2 regions of the Stenotrophomonas sp. YJH_SMC_8 genome follow, and region 2 is predicted to be linked to the other one. Evidence: riboswitches for the same ligand, from Rfam matches in the RefSeq annotation. Region 2 holds a riboswitch; the other holds the start of a gene.
The links. A riboswitch is a leader RNA that binds a small molecule or an ion and turns the genes downstream of it on or off. The one in region 2 is predicted to bind glycine.

Region 1: another riboswitch for glycine. It lies ahead of gcvP (aminomethyl-transferring glycine dehydrogenase); the one in region 2 lies ahead of AC5P88_RS06840 (trimeric intracellular cation channel family protein).

The regions. Positions count from the first base shown of each region.
Region 1 covers NZ_JCAFUL010000012.1:59,739-64,146, forward strand. The annotation lists gene AC5P88_RS15470 (siderophore-interacting protein) at 1-448, opposite strand, end outside; gene AC5P88_RS15475 (multidrug effflux MFS transporter) at 589-1,815, opposite strand; glycine riboswitch at 2,115-2,217, shown strand; gene gcvP (aminomethyl-transferring glycine dehydrogenase) at 2,280-4,408, shown strand, end outside.
Region 2 covers NZ_JCAFUL010000004.1:250,591-254,998, reverse strand. The annotation lists gene AC5P88_RS06845 (3-deoxy-7-phosphoheptulonate synthase) at 1-980, shown strand, start outside; gene AC5P88_RS06840 (trimeric intracellular cation channel family protein) at 1,190-1,807, opposite strand; glycine riboswitch at 1,892-1,995, opposite strand; glycine riboswitch at 2,009-2,098, opposite strand; gene AC5P88_RS06835 (GIY-YIG nuclease family protein) at 2,139-2,414, shown strand; gene AC5P88_RS06830 (hypothetical protein) at 2,574-2,975, shown strand; gene AC5P88_RS06825 (nuclear transport factor 2 family protein) at 3,044-3,475, shown strand; gene AC5P88_RS06820 (hypothetical protein) at 3,479-3,916, shown strand; gene AC5P88_RS06815 (XVIPCD domain-containing protein) at 3,908-4,408, opposite strand, start outside.

The DNA of each region.
Region 1 (4,408 bases), on a different contig from region 2:
GCACCTGGCCGACACCCGCCGGCGGTTTCCATTCCCAGCCTTCGCTGCTGTCGGCACAGTCGGCATCGGGGGCCAGCAGCACTACGCGGTCGCCCGGCCGCGCGTGGATGGCCCAGCGCGAGGCCGGCCCCGTCTCGCCATGCAGCACGAAATCAACGTCGACCTCGCCCTGCTCGGCACGCAGCTGGCGGATGGTGTAGGTGCGCATGGGCGGGCGCTGATCGTCCGGCAGCGCCCGGTAGCGCGGATACCAGTCCTCGCCGCTGGGCACCTGCGGCACGTCCTGGCCGGGCAAGGGGAAGAACACCTTGATGCGCTGGTCCGGGCCTTCGGTCTTCATCCGCGCCACGTCGGCACCGGTGAACACCATGCGGTCCAGGGAAGGGGAAAGAACGCGGCGCTCCTTCAGCGCCACCTCGAACAGGCGGTAGGTCTGCTGCGCAGCCATGGGGAACCTCACGTAACGACATCGGATCGGCTGGCTGTCGTGCATCCACGCACCGGCTGGCTGGAGTGCCCAGCCTAGTCCGGTCGTTCCTCGCCGCAAGCGTTGCGGGCATCTCGGCCTGCCCTACCCCTGCGCGCTGCTCAATGGCCCGTGCAGGCTGCCTGCGCCGCGCGTTCACGCTGGTGTTCCCAGTACCAGAACACGAAGCCGGCAGCGAAGAACGCGGCCTGGCCCAGCGCCAGGTGCAGCGGGCTGGCACTGAGCAGCGGCGACACCACGCCGGCCACCACGGTGCTGATCATCAGCTGCACGAAGGCCTGCAGCGACGATGCCAGGCCACGCTGGTGCGGGTACATGTCCAGCACCGCCAGGGCCAGGATCGGGAAGATCAGCGACATGCCCATGCCGCCCAGGAAGATCGGCAGCACCGCCCACGGCAGCACGAACTGCGGCGACAGCGCCACGTAGCCGACATTCAGCAGCGCCGACAGCGCGCACAGGCTGAAACCGATGGCGACCTGGCGGGTGGGCGTGGTGTGCCCGGCCATGCGCCCGGACAGGAACGAGCCGGTGGTCATGCCGCCGATGGTGGGAATGAACAGCCAGGCGAAGCCCCCCTCGCCCAGATGCAGGTGCTGCATCACGAACACCGGCGCCGAGGAGATGTACAGGAAGATGCCGCCGAAACCGATGCTGCCGGCCAGCGCCAGGCGCAGGAAGCGCGGGTTGAAGCCGATGCACACGTAGTCACGCAGCAGCACCCGTGGCGACAACGGTACGCGTGCCTCGACCGGATGGGTTTCCGGCAGGAAGCGCGCGGTGGCCGCCAGCAGCACCAGCCCGAACACTACCAGGAACCAGAAGATCAGCGGCCAGCCGGCGCCGCTGAGCAGGATCCAGCCGCCGATGATCGGTGCGATGGCCGGGGCGATGCCGAACAGCATCGACACCTGGCTCATCAGCCGCTGGGCATCGTGGCCGTGGTACAGGTCGCGGATCACCGCGCGGCCGACGATCATGCCGACACCCGCCGACAGGCCCTGCAGCGCGCGGAACGCCAGCAGCGTGGTCAGGTCGGTGGACAGCGCACAGCCGACCGAGGCGCCGACGAACACCACCAGGCCGCCCAGGATCACCCGCTTGCGGCCCCAGGCATCGGACAGCGGGCCGTGCGCCAGGCTCATCAGGCCGTAGAACAGCAGGTACACGCTGATGGTCTGCTGCACCGCCACCTCGTCCACCGCCAGGCGCTGGGCCAGCTGCGGGAACGCCGGGAAGATGGTGTCGATCGAGAACGGGCCGAACATGGCCAGGCCGGCAAGCAGCAGGGCCATGCGGCGGGTGGAGGGAGCAACGGCGGCGGTCATGGAGGAAGCGTCCGGCAGGGCCATGCGGGGCACGCACGGCGGGCGCCGGTCCCGCTGCACGGGGACGGCGCCAGATGAATTCGGGTATCCGCCCATCATAGGCGGGGATTGCGCCCGGCGCCATGCAGCACTGCACAAAACGCACGCCCGGGCCATCGGCCATTCAGGCGCGGCGACCTGGGGCGGAGGCGGCCGCCGCGCCCGCAACGGGCTATAATCGGCGGGCAACACGGTGGGAGAAGCGGAACACCGCTGCCGAAGGCGCAACGCCCGTAATCGCTCAGGCCCGATACCACCCGTAACACAACTCTGGAGAGACCGGTTCGATCCGGCGCCGAAGGGGCAAGAAGCTGCGGTTTTCCGCGCTTTTAAACTCTCAGGCAAAAGGACAGAGGGGCGCCCCGCAGACCGCCGACCGGCGGCTTGTGCCCGTGCGTGTGCCCTTTCCTGACGGATCCTTCGCCATGTCCCAGAACACCCCTTCCCTGCGTGAGCTCGAGCACCACAACGCGTTCGTCGAGCGCCACATCGGCCCCAACGACGCCGAGATCGCGCAGATGCTCGATGTCGTCGGCCACGCGTCGCTGGATGCGATGACCGATGCCATCGTGCCGGCCAAGATCAAGTCGCCGGCGCCGCTGGCGCTGCCGGAGTCGATGACCGAAGTGCAGGCACTGGCGAAGATCCGTGCGATCGCCGACAAGAACACCGTGCTGCGCAGCTTCATCGGCCAGGGCTACTACGGCACCCACACGCCGAACGTGATCCTGCGCAACATCCTGGAAAACCCGGCCTGGTACACCGCCTACACCCCGTACCAGGCGGAAATCTCGCAGGGCCGCATGGAAGCGCTGATCAACTTCCAGACCCTGTGCGCCGACCTGACCGGCATGGAAATCGCCAACGCCTCGCTGCTGGACGAAGCCACCGCCGCTGCTGAAGCGATGACCCTGGCCAAGCGTTCGGCCAAGTCCAAGTCGGACACCTTCTTCGTGCACGACGCCGTGCATCCGCAGACGCTGGAACTGCTGCGTACCCGCGCCGAGCCCATGGGCATCGTGCTGCGCGTCGGCACCCCGGCCGAAGCGCTGGAAGCGGAAGCCTTCGGCCTGCTGCTGCAGTATCCGGATACCTTCGGCCAGGTGGGCGACTACAAGGCGCTGGTCGATGCCGTGCACGCACGCGGCGGCCTGGTGGCCGTGGCCACGGACCTGCTGGCCCTGACCCTGCTGGCCGCCCCGGGCGAATGGGGCGCGGACATCGTGGTCGGCAACAGCCAGCGCTTCGGCGTGCCGTTCGGCTTCGGTGGCCCGCACGCCGCCTTCATGGCCTGCCGTGACGCCTACAAGCGCTCGATGCCGGGCCGCCTGATCGGCGTTTCGGTCGATGCCCAGGGCAACCCGGCCTACCGCCTGACCCTGCAGACCCGCGAGCAGCACATCCGCCGCGAGAAGGCGACTTCCAACATCTGTACCGCGCAGGTGCTGCTGGCGGTGATGGCCTCGATGTACGCCGTCTACCACGGCCCGGACGGCCTGACCCGCATTGCCCGCCGCACCCATCGCCTGGCCTCGATCCTGGCCGCAGCGCTGCGCAATGCCGGCGTGCAGGTTGGTGGCGACTTCTTCGACACCCTGCATGTCACCGGCGTGCACGCCGATGAGATCCATGCCAAGGCCCGCGCCGCCGGCTACAACCTGCGCGCGATCGACAGCGACTCGGTCGGCATCAGCCTGGACGAAACCACCACCCGCGCCGACATTGTTGCCGTGGCTGCCGTGTTCGGTGCCACGCTGGATGTCGATGCGCTGGATGCCAGCACCGCCGATGCGCTGCCGGCCGGCCTGCTGCGCCAGTCCGCGTTCCTGACCCACCCGGTGTTCAACACCCACCACAGCGAGCACGAACTGCTGCGCTACCTGCGCTCGCTGGCCGACAAGGACCTGGCGATGGACCGCACGATGATCCCGCTGGGCTCGTGCACGATGAAGCTCAACGCCACCGCCGAAATGATCCCGGTGACCTGGCCGGAGTTCTCGCAGATCCATCCGCTGGTGCCGGCCGACCAGGCGCTGGGCTACAAGGAACTGATCGATACGCTGGAAGCGATGCTGGTCGAATGCACCGGCTACGACGCGGTCAGCCTGCAGCCGAATTCCGGCGCGCAGGGCGAGTACGCCGGCCTGCTGGCGATCCGCGCCTACCACCGCTCGCGCGGTGAGGGCCACCGCGACATCTGCCTGATCCCGGATTCGGCGCACGGCACCAACCCGGCTTCGGCACAGATGTGTGGCATGAAGGTCGTGGTCACCAAGACCGATGCCAACGGCAACGTCGACGTCGAGGACATCCGCCTCAACGCCGAGAAGTACAGCGACCGCCTGGCCGCGATCATGATGACCTACCCGTCCACGCACGGCGTGTTCGAGGAAGAAGTTGTCGAGATCTGCGAGATCATCCACCAGCACGGTGGCCAGGTGTACACCGACGGCGCCAACATGAACGCCCTGGTGGGCGTGGCCAAGCCGGGCAAGTGGGGTTCGGACGTTTCGCACCTGAACCTGCACAAGACCTTCTGCATCCCGCACGGCGG
Region 2 (4,408 bases):
CCTCCGACACCGTCAGCGCCTCGCGCGCGGCCCTGCACCAGATCCTGCATGGCCGTGACGACCGCCTGGCGGTGGTGGTCGGCCCGTGCTCGATCCACGACCCGCACGCCGCCATCGAGTACGCCCAGCGCCTGAAGCCGCTGCGTGACGCACTGGCCGGCGAGCTGGAAATCGTCATGCGCGTGTACTTCGAGAAGCCGCGTACCACGGTGGGCTGGAAGGGCCTGATCAACGATCCGGACCTGGATGGCAGCTTCAGGATCGACAAGGGCCTGCGCATCGCCCGTGGCCTGCTGCGCGACATCAACAAGCTGGGCCTGCCGGCCGGCGTCGAGTTCCTCGACGTGATCTCGCCGCAGTACATTGCCGATCTGGTGGCCTGGGGTGCCATTGGTGCGCGCACCACCGAAAGCCAGGTGCACCGCGAACTGGCCTCGGGACTGTCGTGCCCGGTCGGCTTCAAGAACGGCACCGATGGCAACGTGAAGATCGCCGCCGACGCGGTGGGTGCGGCCTCCAATCCGCATCACTTCCTGTCGGTCACCAAGCAGGGCGGCACCGCCATCGTGTCGACCACCGGCAACCCGGATTGCCATGTGATCCTGCGCGGCGGCAAGCAGCCGAACTACGATGCGGGCAGCGTTGCCGAGGCCTGCCAGGCGCTGGCCAAGGCCAAGCTGCCGACCCGCCTGATGATCGACGCCAGCCATGCCAACAGCCTGAAGAATCCGGACAACCAGCCGAAGGTGATCGAGGACATCGCCGTTCAGTTGGAAGACGGTGAACAGCGCATCGTCGGTGTGATGATCGAGAGCCATCTGGTCGGCGGCCGCCAGGAACTGGTGGAAGGCCAGCCGCTGGTCTACGGGCAGAGCATCACCGATGGCTGCATCGACTGGGACACCACCGTGACGGTGCTGGAGCGACTGGCTGCGGCCGTGCGCGCCCGTCGCGAAGTGAAGGTGTCCGAAGCAGCCTGATGGAAGCCGCCTGAGTGCGGCACGTGTGTGGATGGCGGCCAGCGCCTGCGGGGGTGCGGCCGCGATCAGGGTCGGTCGGAGTTGGAGGCCGATCCGTCCGCACCGGCGATGCGCCTGGCGCTGCGTATGTGCGACAGCGCCAGGTACATCGCCGGGGTGGTGATGCCGGTTTTTGCAGAGTCGAGCCATGCTCGACTCTACGAAGAGGCTCAATGCACTTCGTCGTGATACACGAACTTCGGCATTTCCCAGCGGTAGTGGATCGCCAGCAGGCGCAGTGCGAAGCCGCCGCCGAGGCAGCACAGGATCGCGGTGGCATCGGCCACGCCCAGGTGCAGCAGCAACAGGTAGGCCGCGCCGGTCAGCAGCGCGATGATCGCGTACAGCTCCTTCTGGAAGATCAGCGGCACCTCGTTGCAGAGGATGTCGCGCAGCACGCCACCGAATGCACCGGTCAGCATGCCGGCAATCAACACGATGGGCGTGGCGTGCCCAGCCTCACGCGCGATGGAGCAGCCGATCAGGGTGAAGGCGATCAGGCCCAGCCCGTCCAGCACCAGGAAGGTGCGGCGGAAGTGGTGCATCCAGCGCGCCACCCAGGTAGCGATCAGCGCCGCGCACACGGTGAAGCCCAGGTATTCGGGATGCTTCACCCAGCCCAGCGGGTAGTGGCCGAGCAGGATGTCGCGCAGCGAACCACCACCGAGGGCGGTGACGCAGGCGATCATGACCACGCCGAACAGGTCCATGCGGCGGCGGCCGGCGGACAGCGCGCCGGTCATGGCTTCGGCGGAAATGGCGATCAGGTAGATGATGGACAGCAGCATGGGGCAGGCTCCGGGCGCGGTGGGGCCGGCCATGCGCGACTACCGCCACTGCCTGCGCAATGACGGGATGACGATGACCGGTGCCGCTCCCGCTGTCCTTTTGCCTGAGAGTTCAGCGGCGTGGGCCGCGTGCCCCTTCGGCGGATCGTCCCGGGCATGCCCGGTGACCTCTCTCCAGCTCGGCGAGTCGAATGCATGGTTGGTGGGATTCCAGCCCACCGGCCTGAGCGATCATGGGAGCCTGCGCCTTCGGCGGGCGCCAGCGCGGCGCCTCTCTCCTGCATTCGGCCGCCAGTATATCCGCTGCAGTGCAGCACGGCATAATCCCGGCATGGCCCCGTCCCCCCGCCCGTGGTTCCTGTACCTGCTCGAATGCCGTGATGGCAGCTACTACGCGGGTATCAGCACCGACGTGGACGCACGCTTCGCCGCCCACCAGGCGGGCAAGGGCGCGCGCTACACCCGGGCCCGGCCGCCACTGCGCGTGCTGGCCGTGCGCGAATACCCGGACCGTTCCGCCGCCTCGCGCGCCGAATGGCAACTCAAGCAGCAGCCGCGCGAGCGCAAGCTGGCCTGGCTGCAGGCCTTGGACGCCCGGCTTCTGTAGAGCCGAGCCCGCGCTCGGCTGCTGTTCCGCCTGCCCGTTGCAGGACCCGGGCAGGGGCTCGGCCCTACGGTAGATCCACGCCATGCGTGGATAGGCCTTGTCCATGCCATGATCGCCGCACCCATCGACACATGGATCCGTCCGATGAAGAACCGCGGGATGTTGCTGTTGACTGCCTGCGTGGCCCTTCTGGCCTGCACCCAGGCACCGTCGCCACCGCCACTGCAGCATGGGCAGATCGGCACCGCCGCTGAGCTGGCCGCGTACGGCCCGAGCACACCCGAACCGATCCACCTGCGTCGTGACCGGGTCCCTCCCGATCTGGTCGATCTGATCCCGTTCGCGGAAAAGTGGGGGATCGGCGATGACGTGCTTCGCAACGAAATGCAGGAGCGCGCCACTGACGCGGAAAAGCAGGCATTGGCGGATGCGCTGGCGGGGCGCCATGCGCGCATCACCGCCTGGTTGGACAGCTTCCCGCAGGGGCAGCCCATGTCTGAAGAAGCCGCTGCGTTCATGTACATGCAGCTGGGCACCGACGAAATGCGCCTGATGCCGTAGATCCACGCCATGCGTGGATGCGGCTTGCACATGCCATGATCGTCCAGCCCTCAGCGCTGGAGACCCGGATGTCCACGATCGCCCTGCTGTTCGCCCTTTCCGCAGCCACAAGTCCTGCCGCCGACCCGGCCACCCTCGCGGCCATCGAAGCCACCTGCCACGACTATGTCGATGGCCAGCTGGAGGCCGACCCGCAGCGCGTCGCCCGTTCCCTGCATTCGGACCTGGCCAAGCGCGCGGTCCTCGGTGATACACCCGATGAGCGCCTTGGCCTGCGCCGGATGTCGAAGGAAGAACTGGTCTCGTTGACGAAGCAGGGCGCGTTGAAGACTCCGAAGGAGCAATGGGACCGCCGCTGCACGGTGCTGGACGTGACCGGCAACGCCGCCTCGGTGCGGCTGGAAACACCGTGGTTCGTCGATTACTTCCACATGGGGCGCTTCGGGCAACGCTGGGTCATCGTCAACGCGTTGTGGTACCCGAAGCCGAAGGCGCAGTGACCGATGCGTGCCGCGGCCCGGGCGTGGATCGCGCTGCTTCTGCTGTTGACCTTCCTGGCCCTGTTGCCGGGCCTGGTGTATCTGCTGGGATTGGTCGCGACCGAGGGCCGGCCGCAACCTGTCGATTCCGCGCGGAGCGGCGGCGCGTGTGGTGCTGCGAGCTACGCCCACCACGTACCGATGGATCCATGGCGATTCATGGCGCGCCACGTGGGAGTGAATGCGAAGGTGAACGTGCCCGATGTCGAACTCGAAGCTTCCTGGATCGCACGCGTCCACCTCGGGCACCATCCACGCCACAGCATGCTGCGCTGGCACCTGAGCTCGGCAGCATTGACCATCTGGATCACCCGGCACTGGTCGTCACGGCAGATCGCCGGCACGGCTCGGGCCCAAGGGTACTGCCCGCCCCGACCGTCGCATGGACGCGGATCAGACTGACCGCGCCTGCTGGGACAGGGTGCTCTGGTGATCCTGCTCCTCCTGCCGGGACCGCGCATCGGTCTGTCGATGTGCGTCATTCAGCGACTGCAGCTGCGCCAATGACGTGTCCACAGGAGTGGCAAATGCCTGCGCGGCCGGCATCTGTGCCCTGAGATGGGCCGGGTCGGACGGATCGCCCTGCACGACGAAGAGCGTTTCCGCCCTGCCATCCTGCGAAGGCGAGGCGCCCAGCACGACATGGTCGATGCGTGTCAGCCCGGCCTCGCGGGCCAGGCAGGTCGAACTGGCTGCAAGGCGTTGCGCGTTCTCGCCGAAAGGCTGGGCCTGGCTGTCTTCCAGGCGTCGTACCGCCTCCTCGGCCTGTTGCAGCAGCGGGTCGGAAAGCGCGGCACGCCGACGCTCCGGTTGTGCGGGTTCGACGTGCAGCAGCTGTTCGGGCATCCCGTTGCGCGGGGCGCGGTTGAGGTCGATGGAGCCGTCGGCATTCTG